2 regions of the Streptomyces sp. NPDC045998 genome follow, and region 1 is predicted to be linked to the other one. Evidence: riboswitches for the same ligand, from Rfam matches in the RefSeq annotation. Region 1 holds a riboswitch; the other holds the start of a gene.

Region 1 (7,014 bases):
CACTCCGTTCTTCGGCGGTGTGGTGCCCTCGCCGGAGACCCGGACCGCGATGGCCGCCGACGACGCGGGCGACGCCCGCCGGGAGCTGGCCCTGGTGCCCGCGACGGCCGCCCAGGTCGCCAAGGCGGTGCTGCTCACCGGCGTCACCTACCGCACGGCGCCGCTCGGCAACGGCATCACCGTCGTCGAAGCCGCCCCTTCGCAGGAACCCGACACCGGCGGGCGTGGCGGGCGGCGCGGTCTACGCCGCGCCCTCCTCGGTGAGGGCGACCTCGTACGGCTCGCCCGGTCGTTCTCGACCGGCGAGCCGTGGCCCGTACTCGTCGTATCCCGGTACGCCGATCAGTACGGGCTGAGCCTGGTGCGCGACCGCAAGATCCTGACGACGCACTTCTGGCAGGGGCCGGAGGGAATTCCGGCGCAGCAGGAGGCCGCCGAGACCGCCGCGGCGCTCTCGGCGGCCTTCCCCAAGGCCGACGAGCGCCTCCTCACTGCCGCGCTGCGCGCTCCCGGCACGGACCGCGCCCCGCTCGACGCCGCCCTCGCGGCGATGCGACTGCCTGCGCTGCCCGGACAGTACGGCGAGGGGTACGAGATCCTGGCCGACATACCGAAGGCGCGCGTCGTCGCCAAGCGTTCCCTGCGCACGGGGCTGCGGGAGTCTCTGCGCGACAGCCCTTCGGACTCCTCCCGCGAACTGCCGCCGCTGGGCCTGTGACGTAGGGAACGGCCGGCTGGTGCAGCCGCCCCGGCAGGACGCGCACCGCGAGGCCCCCCCGGGGAGGGAAGGACCGCCACACGCCGCACCCCCACGTCGCGCTTCCGAGTGGTTCGGCACCGCCCGTACCGGCATGTGACGCACCATCAGTAAAGTCGGGGGCACGTCGGTACCGGCCCTGCCGGAAGGGAGCACAGGCCGCCGCGGAGCGCCGAGACCAATACTTCGGGGAGCAGCACCTGGCCTGCGAAGACACCGTTCAGGAGCCTTCCCGACGACCTTGCTGGGAGACACCGTTGAAGATGCTCATCAATGTGCCCGAGACCGTCGTCCCCGACGCGCTGCGCGGGATCGCGGCCGCGCATCCCAAGCTGACCGTGGACGTGGAGAGCCGGATCGTCGTGCGGCGTGACGCCCCGGTCGAGGGGAAGGTGGCGCTGGTGTCGGGGGGCGGGTCCGGGCACGAGCCGTTGCACGCCGGGTTCGTCGGGGTGGGGATGCTGGCGGCGGCAGCGGCGGGGGAGGTGTTCACGAGTCCCGTGCCCGACCAGGTGGTGCGGGCCGCGGCGGCCGTGGACAGTGGGCGCGGTGTGCTCTTCGTGGTGAAGAACTACACCGGGGACGTGCTGAACTTCGAGATGGCGGCCGAGCTCGCCGAGGACGAGGGCATCCAGGTCGCCAAGGTGCTCGTGGACGACGACGTGGCGGTGGCCGACAGTACGTACACGGCCGGGCGGCGCGGGACCGGGGCCACCCTGTTCGTGGAGAAGATCGCCGGTGCGGCCGCCGAGGAGGGTGCGCCGCTGGAGCGCGTGGAGGCGATCGCGCGCCGGGTGAACGCCGCGTCGCGCAGCTTCGGGGTGGCACTGAGCGCGTGCAGTACGCCCGCGAAGGGCGGGCCGACGTTCGATCTGCCGCCGGGCGAGCTGGAGCTGGGCGTCGGCATCCACGGCGAGCCGGGGCGCGAGCGGCGGGCCATGATGACGTCGCGGGAGATCGCCGACTTCGCCGTCGACGCCGTCCTGGAGGACCTGCGGCCCGGCGGGCCGGTGCTGCTGCTGGTCAACGGCATGGGTGCGACACCGCTGCTGGAGCTGTACGGGTTCAACGCCGAGGTGCACCGGGTGCTGCGTGAGCGCGGCGTGCCGGTGGCCCGTACCCTCGTCGGGAACTATGTGACGTCGCTGGACATGGCGGGCTGCTCGGTCACGCTGTGCGAGGCCGACGAGGAGTTGCTGCGACTGTGGGACGCGCCGGTGCGGACGGCCGCCCTGCGCTGGGGGATGTAAGGACGTGATGACCGTGACGCTCGACGTGGAGTTCTTCCGGCGCTGGATGGCGGCCGCCGCCGCGGCCGTGGAGCGCGAGGCGGACCGGCTCACCGAGCTGGACGCGGCCATCGGCGACGCCGACCACGGGGCCAACCTGCGGCGCGGGTTCGCGGCGGTGGCCGAGGTGCTGGACAAGGAGCCGCCCGCGGCTCCCGGCGCGGTGCTCATGCTCGCCGGGCGGCAGCTCATCTCGACCGTGGGCGGCGCGTCGGGGCCGCTGTACGGCACGCTGCTGCGGCGCGCCGGCAAGGCCCTGGGCGACACCGCCGAGGTGACGCCCGGTCTGCTGGCCGAGGCGCTGCGCGCGGGCGTGGCCGCGGTGGCGCAGCTCGGCGGGGCGAAGGCCGGTGACAAGACGATGCTCGACGCGCTGGAGCCGGCCGTCGAGGCGCTGGCCGCCGCGGCGGACGGCACGGCGGACGAGGCCTTCGGGGCGGCCGCGCGGGCCGCCGAGGAGGGTGCCCTCGGGACCGTACCGATGCAGGCGCGCAAGGGCAGGGCCAGCTATCTCGGGGAACGCAGCGTCGGACACCAGGACCCGGGCGCGGCGTCCTCGGCCCTGCTGATCGCGGCGCTGGCGGAAGCGGAGGCCGCCCGATGAGCGCCGGGCCCGTGGGCATCGTGCTGGTCTCGCACAGCGCGGCGGTCGCGTCGTCCGTCGCCGAGCTGGCCAAGGGCCTCGCGGGCGGTGGCGGGACCGCGCCCGTGGCCCCCGCGGGCGGCACCCCGGACGGCGGTCTCGGCACCAGCGCCGAGCTGATCACCGAGGCGGCGGCGTCGGTCGACGCCGGGGCGGGCGTCGCCGTCCTCGTCGACCTCGGCAGCGCCGTGCTGACGGTGAAGGCGCTGCTCGCGGAGGGCGACGAGCTCCCCGAGGGCACGCGCCTGGTCGACGCGCCCTTCGTGGAGGGCGCGGTGGCGGCCGTCGTCACCGCCTCGGCGGGCGGCGACCTGGAGGCCGTGGTGGCGGCCGCGTCGGAGGCGTACGGCTATCGCAAGGAGTGACCGATTGCGGGACGGGTTGTGATGTACCTGGTCAACGCACTAGTGTCGCAGGGCCTTGGTGTACGGGAAACCGGTGCGGTACCGGTGCGGCCCTCGCCACTGTGATCGGGAAGTCCGGCTCCACTCCCGGGGAAACCACCCCGGGAAGCCACTGGAACACCACGGGAGACCGTGGTGTCCGGGAAGGCGGAGCCGCGGCGTTGCATGACCCGTCAGCCAGGAGACCGGCCAGGGCGCGTTGTCCATCCACGAGGTGCTGGAGAGGGTCTCCCACATCATGCATATCGCCGAGGGGTACCTGCCCCCTGTGCACGCGGTCGCCTGGACCGTCGCCGCCGCTCCCTTCGTCGCCCACGGCGTCCGCGCCCTGACCCGCGAGGTCAAGGCCCATCCCGAATCGACTCTCCTGCTCGGCGCGTCCGGCGCCTTCACCTTCGTCCTGTCCGCCCTGAAACTGCCGTCCGTGACGGGCAGTTGCTCCCACCCCACGGGGACGGGGCTGGGCGCGATCCTGTTCCGGCCGCCGATCATGGCGGTGCTCGGCACCATCACGCTCCTCTTCCAGGCGCTGCTGCTGGCGCACGGCGGGCTCACCACGCTCGGCGCCAACGCCTTCTCGATGGCGGTCGTCGGGCCGTGGGCGGGCTTCGGGACGTACTGGCTGCTGCGCCGTTCCGGCGTGCCGCTGATGGTGAGCGTGTTCTTCGGGGCGTTCGTCGCCGACCTGTCCACGTACTGCGTCACCAGCGTCCAGCTCGCGCTCGCCTTCCCCGACCCGGCGAGCGGCTTCGCCGGGGCGCTGGCGAAGTTCGGTTCCATCTTCGCCGTCACGCAGCTTCCCCTCGCCGTGAGCGAGGGCCTGCTCACCGTGCTGGTGATGCGGCTGCTGACCCAGTCCAGCAAGGGCGACCTGGCCCGCCTCGGTGTCCTGTCCGCGAAGCCCGCGACGAAGGAGGCCGTGGCCCGATGAGCCGTAACGCCAAGATCAACACGCTGCTGCTGCTCGTCGTCGTCGCGCTCGCCGTGCTCCCGCTCGCGCTGGGCATGGGCGACCACAAGGAGGAGCCGTTCACGGGCGCGGACGCGCAGGCCGAGACGGCCATCACGGAGAACAAGCCGGACTACGAACCGTGGTTCAGCCCGCTGTACGAGCCGCCGTCCGGTGAGATCGAGTCGGCGCTCTTCTCGCTGCAGGCCGCGATCGGCGCGGGCGTGCTGGCGTACTACTTCGGGCTGCGGCGCGGTCGCAGGCAGGGTGAGGCGCGGGCGCTGGACCGGACCACACCTGCCGCCCGGACGGCCGACGAGGCCGAAGTCGCCGAGACGGTCGAGTAACCGCCGGTGCTGCCGATCGACGCGGCGGCGCACAGCAGTCGCTGGCGCCGCCGTCACCCGTGCGAGAAGGCCGTGCTCGGCTTCGGTCTGACGGTCCTCGCGATCTGTCTGCCGCCGTGGCCGGGGGCCGTGCTGGTGGCCGCCGCCACCCTCGCCGTGCTGCTGGGCCCGGCGGGTGTCGGGCGCCGGCAGCTGTGGCGCGCGTTCCGCGTCCCGCTGGGCTTCTGCGTCACCGGGGCGGTCCCGCTGCTGTTCCAGGTCGGCGGGGCCGAGGGATGGGTGGCGCTCGCGCCGGACGGGCCGGTGCACGCCGGGCGGCTGCTGCTGCGGACGTCGGCGGCGTCGCTCGGGGTGCTGCTGTTCGCGTTCACCACGCCGGTCTCGGACGTGCTGCCCCGGCTCGTGCGGGCGGGGGTGCCGGCGCCGGTCGTGGATGTGGCCCTGGTGATGTACCGGATCAGTTTCCTGCTGCTGGACGCCGTGCGGCGGATCCGGGAGGCGCAGGCGGCGCGGCTCGGGCTGACCAGCCGGGCGGCCGCCTGGCGGTCGCTGGCGGGCCTCGGCGCGACGGCGTTCGTCCGCGCCTTCGACCGGGCGGCGCGCCTCCAGACCGGGCTGGCCGGGCGCGGTTACGACGGCACGCTGCGCGTGCTGGTGCCGGAGGCGGCGGTCTCCCGCCGGTTCCTGGCCGCGACGGGCGCCCTGCTCGCGGGGCTCGTCGCCCTCACCCTCGTACTCGAAAGGTTCCTGCCATGACCCTGCATCGTGACGCCGTCGTGGAACTGGTCGGTGCGGGATTCGCCTACGACGACGGGCCCGCCGTGCTGTCGGGCATCGACTTCGCCGTGCCGGAGCGGCGCGCGATCGCGCTGCTCGGCCGCAACGGCAGCGGCAAGACGACGATGCTGCGGCTGCTGAGCGGTGGCCTGCGGTGCGTGAGCGGGCGGCTGCGGCTGGCGGGCGAGGACGTGTCGTACGACAGGGCGGGGCTGACCCGGCTGCGGACGACCGTGCAGCTGGTGGTGCAGGACCCGGACGACCAGCTGTTCGCGGCGTCGGTCGGGCAGGACGTCTCGTTCGGTCCGATGAACCTGGGGCTTTCGGAGCCGGAGGTGCGGGAGCGCGTGCGCGAGGCCCTGGAGGCGCTGGACATCACGGCGCTGGAGGACCGGCCGACGCATCTGCTGTCGTACGGGCAGCGCAAGCGGGCGGCGATCGCGGGCGCGGTCGCCATGCGGCCCCGGGTGCTGATCCTCGACGAGCCGACGGCGGGCCTCGACCCGCACGGCCAGGAGCGGCTGCTGGAGGTGCTGGACCGGCTGCGGGAGTCCGGGACGACGGTCGTGATGGCCACGCACGACGTGGACCTGGCGCTGCGCTGGGCGGACGACGCGGCGGTGCTCACCCCGGACGGCCTGCGCACCGGCCCGGTGGCCGAGCTCCTCGCGGACGCCGCCCTGCTGGACGCGGCCCGGCTGCGCCGCCCGTGGGGCATGGCGGTGGCCCGGGTGCTGCGGGACCGGGGCCTGCTGGGTGCGGGCGAGCAGGGTCCGCGCACGCCGGAGGAGCTGGAGGAGTGGGCGGCGGCGGTGCGGGGCGCGTAGGCCCGGCGGTACGGCGGGCTCAGGTCGGCGGGCCCGGCGCTGCGGCGGGCTCAGGTGGGCGGGCCCGGCACGGGTGCCGGGGCGTCGGCGGGGGCTCCCCTGGCTTCCGCCGCGGAGGGCTCGAAGCCGGCCAGCATCTGCTCCAGCGCCTGCTGGTCCGGTCCGATGAACGGGTCGGCGCCCGGCGCGCCGCTGATCGTGTCGATCATCAGGGGCGTGAGCCCGGTGGCCGGTGGCAGGTGCGTGCTGAGCACCACCTCCGGGTCCATCTCCCGCACCGGCCGGATCGTCGCGAGGTACTTGTCGACGTCCACGTTGTGCACCCAGGGGCTGTCCGCGGTGGCCCACAGCAGCTGCCCGGCGCGCAGGTCCTCGGGGGCGACCGCGTCGGCGGTGCCGCCGTCGGCGAGCTCGGCGCTGGGCATCGGTGCGCCGAAGCAGTCGGAGGTGAAGCAGGTGCGCGAGCGGTCGTCGTAGAAGCCCACCGTCACGGGGCTGTCGTAGAGCGGTGGCCGGAACGCCGCGAGCGTGCGGTCGCCGACGTCCAGGGACTGCCCGGGGTTCAGCAGGAAGACCCGGTCGAGGGGCAGCGGGCGCTCGGTGGACATGATGCCCGCGCCGACGAAGGTGGTGACGACCCGCGCCCGCGGGGCGGCCTCCAGCAGGGCGAACAGCCCGCCGGTGTGGTCCCGGTCGGGGTGCGTCAGCCAGATCCACCGCACATCGGCGGGGTCGACGGCCGAACCGAGCAGTTCCAGGAAATCGCGGTCGGGCAGGCCGAGGCCGGTGTCCACGACGACCGGCTCCGCAGCGTGCAGGACGAACGCGTTGACCGGCAGGAAGCCGATCGCGGGTACTTCGAGGCAGTCCGCGAGGACGGTGACATCGCGGCCGGCTTTCAGATGGGTCATGGCGGAGCTCCGATGCTCCTGGGGTATGGGGCGTCCTCCCTTCCATGGTGATACCGCCGGGGTGCGCGGCGCAGCTCGCGCCGGTCACGCCCCCTGCCCGAGGCCCGTGG
Region 2 (7,014 bases), on a different contig from region 1:
CAGCGGTCCGTGCGGTGCGGGTACTTCTGCGCGTACACGGCGCCGACGTACGTCCCGTACGACACTCCCCACGCCGACAGCCGCTCCTCGCCCAGCGCCTCGCGGAACCGGTCGATGTCGCGTACTTCGTTCGCCGTGGTGAGGCTGCGCAGCACCGGGCCGCCATGGCGGGCGCAGGCCTCGGCGACGCGCCGGGAGCGGGTGACGTTCTCGGCGATGGAGCCGTCCGGGGAGGGCCACGAGCGCAGCGTCACCAGGTGCCGGTCCGCCTCGGGCAGGCGGCAGCTCGCGGTGGTGCTGCCGCCCACGCCCCGCGGGTCGAGGCCGACCAGGTCGTACGCCCCGGACAGCTCCTTCCGCAGCGCCTCCCCCTTCTGGGAGAGCATGCGCACCCCGGAGCCGCCGGGCCCGCCCGGTATCACCAGCAGCGTCCCGCGCCGGGCCTCCGGGCGCTCGCTGCGCAGGCGCGAGACGGCGACGGTGAGCTGCGGGCCGTCGGGCTCGCGGTAGTCGACCGGCACGGCCAGATCGGCGCACTCCTGCCCGGGCAGCGCTCCCTTGTGCGTACAGGAGCCCCACGCGAGGGCGGGAGCGGCGGCCCCGGCGGAGGGCGCGGTGAAGGCGGTCAGCGTCGCGGCGACCGCCGACGCGGCGACGGCGAGCGCGAGGGTTCGTAAGGTCCGAGTGGTCATGCCCCGACGATCCCCGACCGGCCTGGTCCTGCCCATCCGGCGGACCCGACAGCCGGTGCGGGGGCCAGCACCAGTGCGACCAGGGGCTTCGCCTGCCACGCTGGGCCCATGACGAAGGAAACCGCCGGCGGCCCCCCGCAGGTCGACGCCGCCACCACTGACGTGCGGCACAAGCTGGACGAGCTCATAGCCGACTTCGACCGGCTCCACGGGCGGACTGATCCCCGGCGCGTGGCCGCCAAGCTCACCGGCGCTGTTCCCGACGCCACCTGACGGCGGCTATCCGGCGCCGAATCGCGCCAGATGCCCCCGCAGCGCCGCCTCCATGTCGTCGACGCCGCCCTCAGCCGGCAGAGGGGACGGCGTCTCCTCACCGTCCTCCACGGCGAGGCTCGACATCCAGCTCCGCGCCGGGGAACGCCTCGCGCAAGGCGTTCCCCAGTGCGGGCAGTGTGGCGCGCCAGGCACCGCCGTCGTCCGCGGGCGGGTAGAAGGCGCCGTGCGGGGCGCGCCGTCACGCCTCCGGGTACCTCCGCGGCGTCCACGCCACCACGCGGCCGTCGCCGGCGCCGGAGCCGTCGGTCCGCCGCACCGCCTGGGTTTGGGAGGAGCCGATCAGCAGCAGGGTGCGCATGTCGACCTCCGTCGGGTCGAGGTCCATCAGCGGCAGGACGCGGACCGACTCCTCCGGGCCGCCGACGTCGCGGGCGACGACCACCGGGGTGTCGGGGGCGCGGTGTTCCAGCAGCAGCTCGCGGGCCTTGGCGACCTGCCAGGTGCGGGAGCGGGAGCCGGGGTTGTAGAGGGCCAGGACCAGGTCCGCCGAGGCGGCCGCGCGCAGGCGCTCGGCGATGACCTCCCAGGGCTTGAGGCGGTCCGAGAGGGAGATCGTCGCGTAGTCGTGGCCCAGCGGGGCGCCCGCCTTCGCCGCGGCGGCGTTCGCGGCCGTGACGCCCGGCAGGACGCGGACCGGGATGTCGAGGTACGGGTCCTGGGAGGCGACCTCCAGGACCGCCGTCGCCATGGCGAAGACGCCCGGGTCGCCGCCCGAGACCACCGCGACGCGGCGGCCGCGCCGGGCCAGGTCCAGGGCGAACTCGGCGCGCTCGGACTCGACCTTGTTGTCGGAGCCGTGGCGCCGCTGGCCCGGCCGGAGCACCGGCACCCGGTCCAGGTAGGTGGTGTAGCCGACGAGGTCGTCGGCGTTCACCAGCGCCCCGCGTGACTCCGGTGTCAGCCACGGCGCGCCCGCCGGGCCGGTACCGACGACCACGACCTCGCCGCCGGTCTCCCGCGCCTCCGGGACCTCCGCGTCGATGCGCGACGGCAGCACCGCCACCGAGAAGTACGGCACGGTGTCCGCGTCGACCGAGGCCAGCGCTTCCGTGCGCTCGCCGGACATGAACGCCCGCTCCACGTACCGGGCGTCCTCCAGCCGGCCCGCCCGCTCCAGCGCGCGCCGCACCGTGGGGAAGGTCCGGCCGAGCTTCATCACGACCGCCGAGTCCGTGGCCGCGAGCCGCGCCGTCAGCTCGTCCTCCGGCAGCGTGCCGGGGATGATCGTCAGCACCTCCTCGGCCTCGCACAGCGGCTCACCGAGCCGCGCCGCCGCCGCGCTCACCGACGTGACGCCCGGGATGACCTCGGTGTCGTAGCGGTGCGCCAGGCGCTTGTGCATGTGCTGGTACGAGCCGTAGAAGAGCGGGTCGCCCTCCGCCAGGACCGCGACCGTGCGGCCGGCGTCCAGGTGGGCGGCGAGCCGGGCCGACGCCTCCTCGTAGAAGTCGTTCAGCGCGCCCCGGTAGCCGCCCGGGTGGTCGGTGGTCTCCACCGTCAGCGGGTACATCAGCCGCTCTTCGATCTGGTCCTCGCGGATGTGTTCCGCCGCGATGGACCGGGCGATCGACCGGCCGTGGCGCGCGCAGTGGTACGCGATCACGTCGGCGGCCGCGATGGCCTTCACCGCCGCCACCGTCATCAGATTCGGGTCGCCGGGCCCCAGCCCGACCCCGTACAGCTTCCCGCTCATGCCTGGATCTCCGCCTCGTGCGCGATCGCGTTGATCGCCGCCGCCGCCATCGCGCTGCCGCCCCGCCGGCCCCGGACCACCAGGGACTCCAGACCGGGGAAGGCCGCCAGCGCGTCCTTCGACTCGGCCGCGCCGATGAAGCCGACCGGGATGCCGAGCACCGCCGCGGGGCGCGGCGCGCCCGCGTCGATCATCTCCAGGAGCCGGAAGAGCGCGGTCGGGGCGTTGCCTATCGCGACGACCGACCCCTCCAGGCGGTCGCGCCACAGCTCCAGCGCGGCGGCGCTGCGCGTGGTGCCCAGCTCGGCGGCGAGGGCCGGCACGGACGGGTCGGAGAGCGTGCAGACCACGTCGTTTCCGGCGGGCAGCCGCTTGCGCGTGACACCGCTCGCGACCATCTGCGCGTCGCAGAGGATCGGCGCCCCGGCGCGCAGCGCCTCGCGGGCGCGGGCGACGACGTCGGGCGTGTAGGCGAGGTCGCGGACGAGGTCGACCATGCCGCAGGCGTGGATCATCCGCACGGCGACCTGGCTCACGTCGGCCGGCAGGCCCGCGAGATCCGCCTCGGCGCGGATCGTGGCAAAGGACTGGCGGTAGATCTCCGCCCCGTCCTTCTCGTAGTCGAACACTCTGCTCTCGCTCATCTCGTCGGTCCTTGTACGGTCACGGTCGTCTGGTACGCGCCTTCGGCGGTCGCCACCACGTCCACCCACGCGACGCCTTGGGGATGGCCGCACCGGCGCGCGCAGCCCGACCAGTGGACCGGCAGGCCGCCGTCCACCGGGCGCGCGTCCGCCCGTACGTCGGCCAGGGCCTTCGCGCAGCCCGGCCGGCCCGTGCAGGCGGTCACGCCGGCCCACGGCGAGTCGGCGCGCGTGAGGAACCCGGCCCGGTCCAGCGCGCGCAGCCGCTCCTCCGCGGCCGCCCGGTCCGGGAAGCCCGGCAGTACGAAACCGCGCCACGGCGTGACCCGCACCTCCTGGGCCGGCAGCAGCGCCCGGAACTGCGCCGTCGTCACCCGGCCCAGCCGGGCCAGCACCGAGACCGTGTCCTCGCCGAGCACCCCGGGCGCGAGAGGTGCGCCCGCCGGGACCACGGCGTCCCGCACGGGCTCCGCCGCGATCGACGCCTGCCGCAGGTGTCCCGCCACGTCCACGTCCTGCCCCGCCGGCAGCTCCCGCACCCGCCACGCGCCCGTGCCCGCCTCCCGGGCCGCCGCGAGGAACGCCTCCGCCGCCGCCAGCGCGGCCCGCGGCGCGTCGGCGCCCGCGACCCGGTACGCGCCCGGGCCGCCGGCCCGCACGAGAGCCGTGCCCGCCGGTTCTGCGAGCAACGTCACATCCGGGGCCAGCGCCGCCACATCCCCCCGGCCGTCGTCCACGGCGAACAGGAAGCGCCCGGACAGCTCCAGCGTCCACTCCTCGGCGCACAGCAGCGCGTCCAGGCGCGCGGCCCACGCCCGCACCTCCGGGCGGGCGAGCGGCGAGACGACCATGTTCCGTACGCGCTCGTGCCGTTCGGACTCCGGCAGCAGCCCGGCGTCCCGCAGCAGCTCCGCGAGGCCGAGCCCGCAGCCCTCGCCGAGGCCCCGCAGTTCGAGGTTGCCGCGCGAGGTGAGGGAGAGGTGCCCGTCGCCGAGCCGGTCCGCCGCGTCGGCCAGCGCCAGGATCTGACGAGGCGTCAGTACGCCGGTGGGGATGCGCAGTCGGGCCAGCGCACCGTCGTCGGCCCGGTGCAGCCGCAGCGCGCCGGGGCAGGCGTCACCACGGTCGCGTACGCGGTCACGGTCACGGTCCCGCGCGCTGTCCCGTATGTGAGCTTCGCCCCGGTCCTGAGGCATGGGTGGGCTGGGCGGCATGGCGGCGAGCATACGCGCAGCCTCTACTATGCAGACGGCACAGGGTCCCAGGGCCCTAGGGAGGAAGCCCGGTGGGAATCCGGCGCGGTCCCGCCACTGTGAGTCCGCCGACGACTCCGCCGACGACTCCGCCGACAACGGAGACGACGGAGACGACGGAGACGACGGACGAGTCAGGAACTCCCGCCACCCACGACCACCCGGGGCGAGGACACCCCGAGGAAGGCCCGGCACGCCGTGATCCTGCTGCTGTCGCACTCCGACACCGACCTGCTGAGCGCCCGCGCGGCCGAAGGCCCGGTCGCGTACCGGTTCGCCAACCCCGCCCGGCTCGCTGCGAATGGGGGTACCTCCCATGCCGAAGGCGATGGGGGAGACCTGCCCGGGCTGCTGGACGGCGCCGACCTCGTCGTCGTACGCCTCCTCGGCGGCATCCGCGCCTGGGAGGAGGGCCTCGACGCCCTGCGCGCGAGCGGCAAGCCGCTGGTCGTGCTGACCGGCGAACAGGCCCCCGACGCCCAGCTCATGGAGACCTCCACCGTCCCCATCGGCATCGCGGCCGAGGCGCACGCCTACCTCGCCCACGGCGGCCCGGACAACCTGGAGCAGCTCGCCCGCTTCCTGTCCGACACGGTCCTCCTCACCGGCCACGGCTTCGAGCCGCCGGCCGCCGCGCCCACCTGGGGCCCCCTGGAGCGCGAGAACCGCACCACGACCGGCCCGACGGTCGCCGTGCTGTACTACCGCGCCCACCACATGAGCGGGAACACCGCCTTCGTCCACACCCTGTGCGACGCCATCGAGGACGCGGGCGGCCAGGCGCTGCCCCTCTACGTGGCGTCCCTGCGGGCCCCCGAGCCCGAGCTGCTGGACACCCTGCGCACCGCCGACGCCGTCATCACCACCGTCCTCGCCGCCGGCGGCACCAAGCCCGCCGAGGCCCAGGCCGGCGGCGACGACGAGTCGTGGGACGCGGGCGCGCTCGCCGCCCTCGACGTACCGATCCTCCAGGCGCTGTGCCTGACGAGCCCGCGCTCCGCCTGGGAGGAGAACGACGAGGGCCTCTCGCCGCTCGACGCCGCCAGCCAGGTCGCGGTACCCGAGTTCGACGGGCGGCTCATCACGGTGCCGTTCTCCTTCAAGGAAATCGACGCCGACGGCCTGCCGGCGTACGTCGCCGACGCCGAGCGCGCCGCGCGCGTCGCCGGGATCGCCGTGCGCCACGCCAAGCTGCGCCACATCCCGAACGCCGACAAGCGCCTGGCGCTGGTCCTCTCCGCGTACCCCACCAAGCACTCCCGCATCGGCAACGCCGTCGGCCTCGACACCCCCGCCTCCGCCGTCGCGCTGCTGCGCCGACTGCGCGAGGAGGGCTACGACTTCGGCACGGACGAGGTCCCCGGCCTGGCCTCCGGCGACGGCGACGAGCTGATCTACGCGCTCATCGAGGCCGGCGGCCACGACCAGGAGTGGCTCACCGAGGAGCAGCTGGCCCGCAACCCGGTCCGCATCCCGGCCGCCGACTACAAGCGCTGGTACGCCACCCTCCCCGAGGAGCTCCGCGAGGGCGTCGAGCGGCACTGGGGCCCGCCGCCCGGCGAGATGTTCCTCGACCGCTCCCGTACCGCCGAAGGCGACCCAGACGGCGATATCGTCCTCGCCGCCCTGCGGCGCGGGAACCTGCTCATCCTCATCCAGCCGCCGCGCGGCTTCGGCGAGAACCCGATCGCGATCTACCACGACCCCGATCTGCCGCCGTCGCACCACTACCTGGCCGCGTACCGCTGGATCGCCACCCCGGCCGCCGACGGCGGCTTCGGGGCGGACGCCATGGTCCACCTCGGCAAGCACGGCAACCTGGAGTGGCTGCCCGGCAAGAACGCCGGCCTGTCCGCCGCCTGCGGCCCCGACGCCGCGCTCGGCGACCTGCCGCTGATCTACCCGTTCCTCGTCAACGACCCGGGCGAGGGCACCCAGGCCAAGCGCCGCGCCCACGCCACGCTCATCGACCACCTGGTGCCGCCGATGGCGCGCGCCGAGTCGTACGGCGACATCACGCGCCTGGAGCAGCTGCTCGACGAGTACGCGCAGATCTCCTCCATGGACCCGGCCAAGCTGCCCGCCATCCGCGCCCAGATCTGGACGCTGATCCAGGCCGCCCGGCTCGACCACGACCTGGGCCTGGAGGACCGGCCGGACGACGACGGCTTCGACGACTTCCTGCTCCACGTCGACGGCTGGCTCTGCGAGGTCAAGGACGCGCAGATCCGCGACGGCCTGCACGTGCTGGGCGGCGCCCCGACCGGCCCCGAGCGCGTCAACCTGGTCCTCTCCATCCTCCGCGCCCGCCAGATCTGGGGCGGCACGCAGTCCCTGCCCGGCCTGCGCGAGGCCCTCGGCCTCGACGAGTCCGCCGCCACCCGCACCACCGCCGA

The links. Region 1 has a riboswitch for cobalamin ahead of AC07FJ_RS19780 (energy-coupling factor ABC transporter permease). Riboswitches for the same ligand answer to the same signal wherever they lie in the genome.
Region 2: it holds a riboswitch for cobalamin, as region 1 does, so the genes downstream of both, cobN (cobaltochelatase subunit CobN) here and AC07FJ_RS19780 (energy-coupling factor ABC transporter permease) in region 1, are expected to answer to the same signal.

Annotation. Positions count from the first base shown of each region.
Region 1 is NZ_JBWKLJ010000006.1:233,665-240,678, reverse strand. Features, by position in the region: gene AC07FJ_RS19800 (hypothetical protein) at 1-718, shown strand, start outside; gene dhaK (dihydroxyacetone kinase subunit DhaK) at 1,021-2,007, shown strand; gene dhaL (dihydroxyacetone kinase subunit DhaL) at 2,015-2,650, shown strand; gene dhaM (dihydroxyacetone kinase phosphoryl donor subunit DhaM) at 2,647-3,054, shown strand; cobalamin riboswitch at 3,094-3,301, shown strand; gene AC07FJ_RS19780 (energy-coupling factor ABC transporter permease) at 3,332-4,024, shown strand; gene AC07FJ_RS19775 (energy-coupling factor ABC transporter substrate-binding protein) at 4,021-4,389, shown strand; gene cbiQ (cobalt ECF transporter T component CbiQ) at 4,396-5,145, shown strand; gene AC07FJ_RS19765 (energy-coupling factor ABC transporter ATP-binding protein) at 5,142-5,993, shown strand; gene AC07FJ_RS19760 (MBL fold metallo-hydrolase) at 6,044-6,904, opposite strand; gene AC07FJ_RS19755 (AfsR/SARP family transcriptional regulator) at 6,989-7,014, opposite strand, start outside.
Region 2 is NZ_JBWKLJ010000004.1:362,968-369,981, reverse strand. Features, by position in the region: gene AC07FJ_RS14780 (alpha/beta hydrolase) at 1-692, opposite strand, end outside; gene AC07FJ_RS14775 (hypothetical protein) at 801-965, shown strand; gene AC07FJ_RS14770 (precorrin-2 C(20)-methyltransferase) at 1,207-2,721, opposite strand; gene AC07FJ_RS14765 (precorrin-8X methylmutase) at 2,718-3,365, opposite strand; gene AC07FJ_RS14760 (cobalamin biosynthesis protein CobG) at 3,362-4,591, opposite strand; cobalamin riboswitch at 4,640-4,762, shown strand; gene cobN (cobaltochelatase subunit CobN) at 4,817-7,014, shown strand, end outside.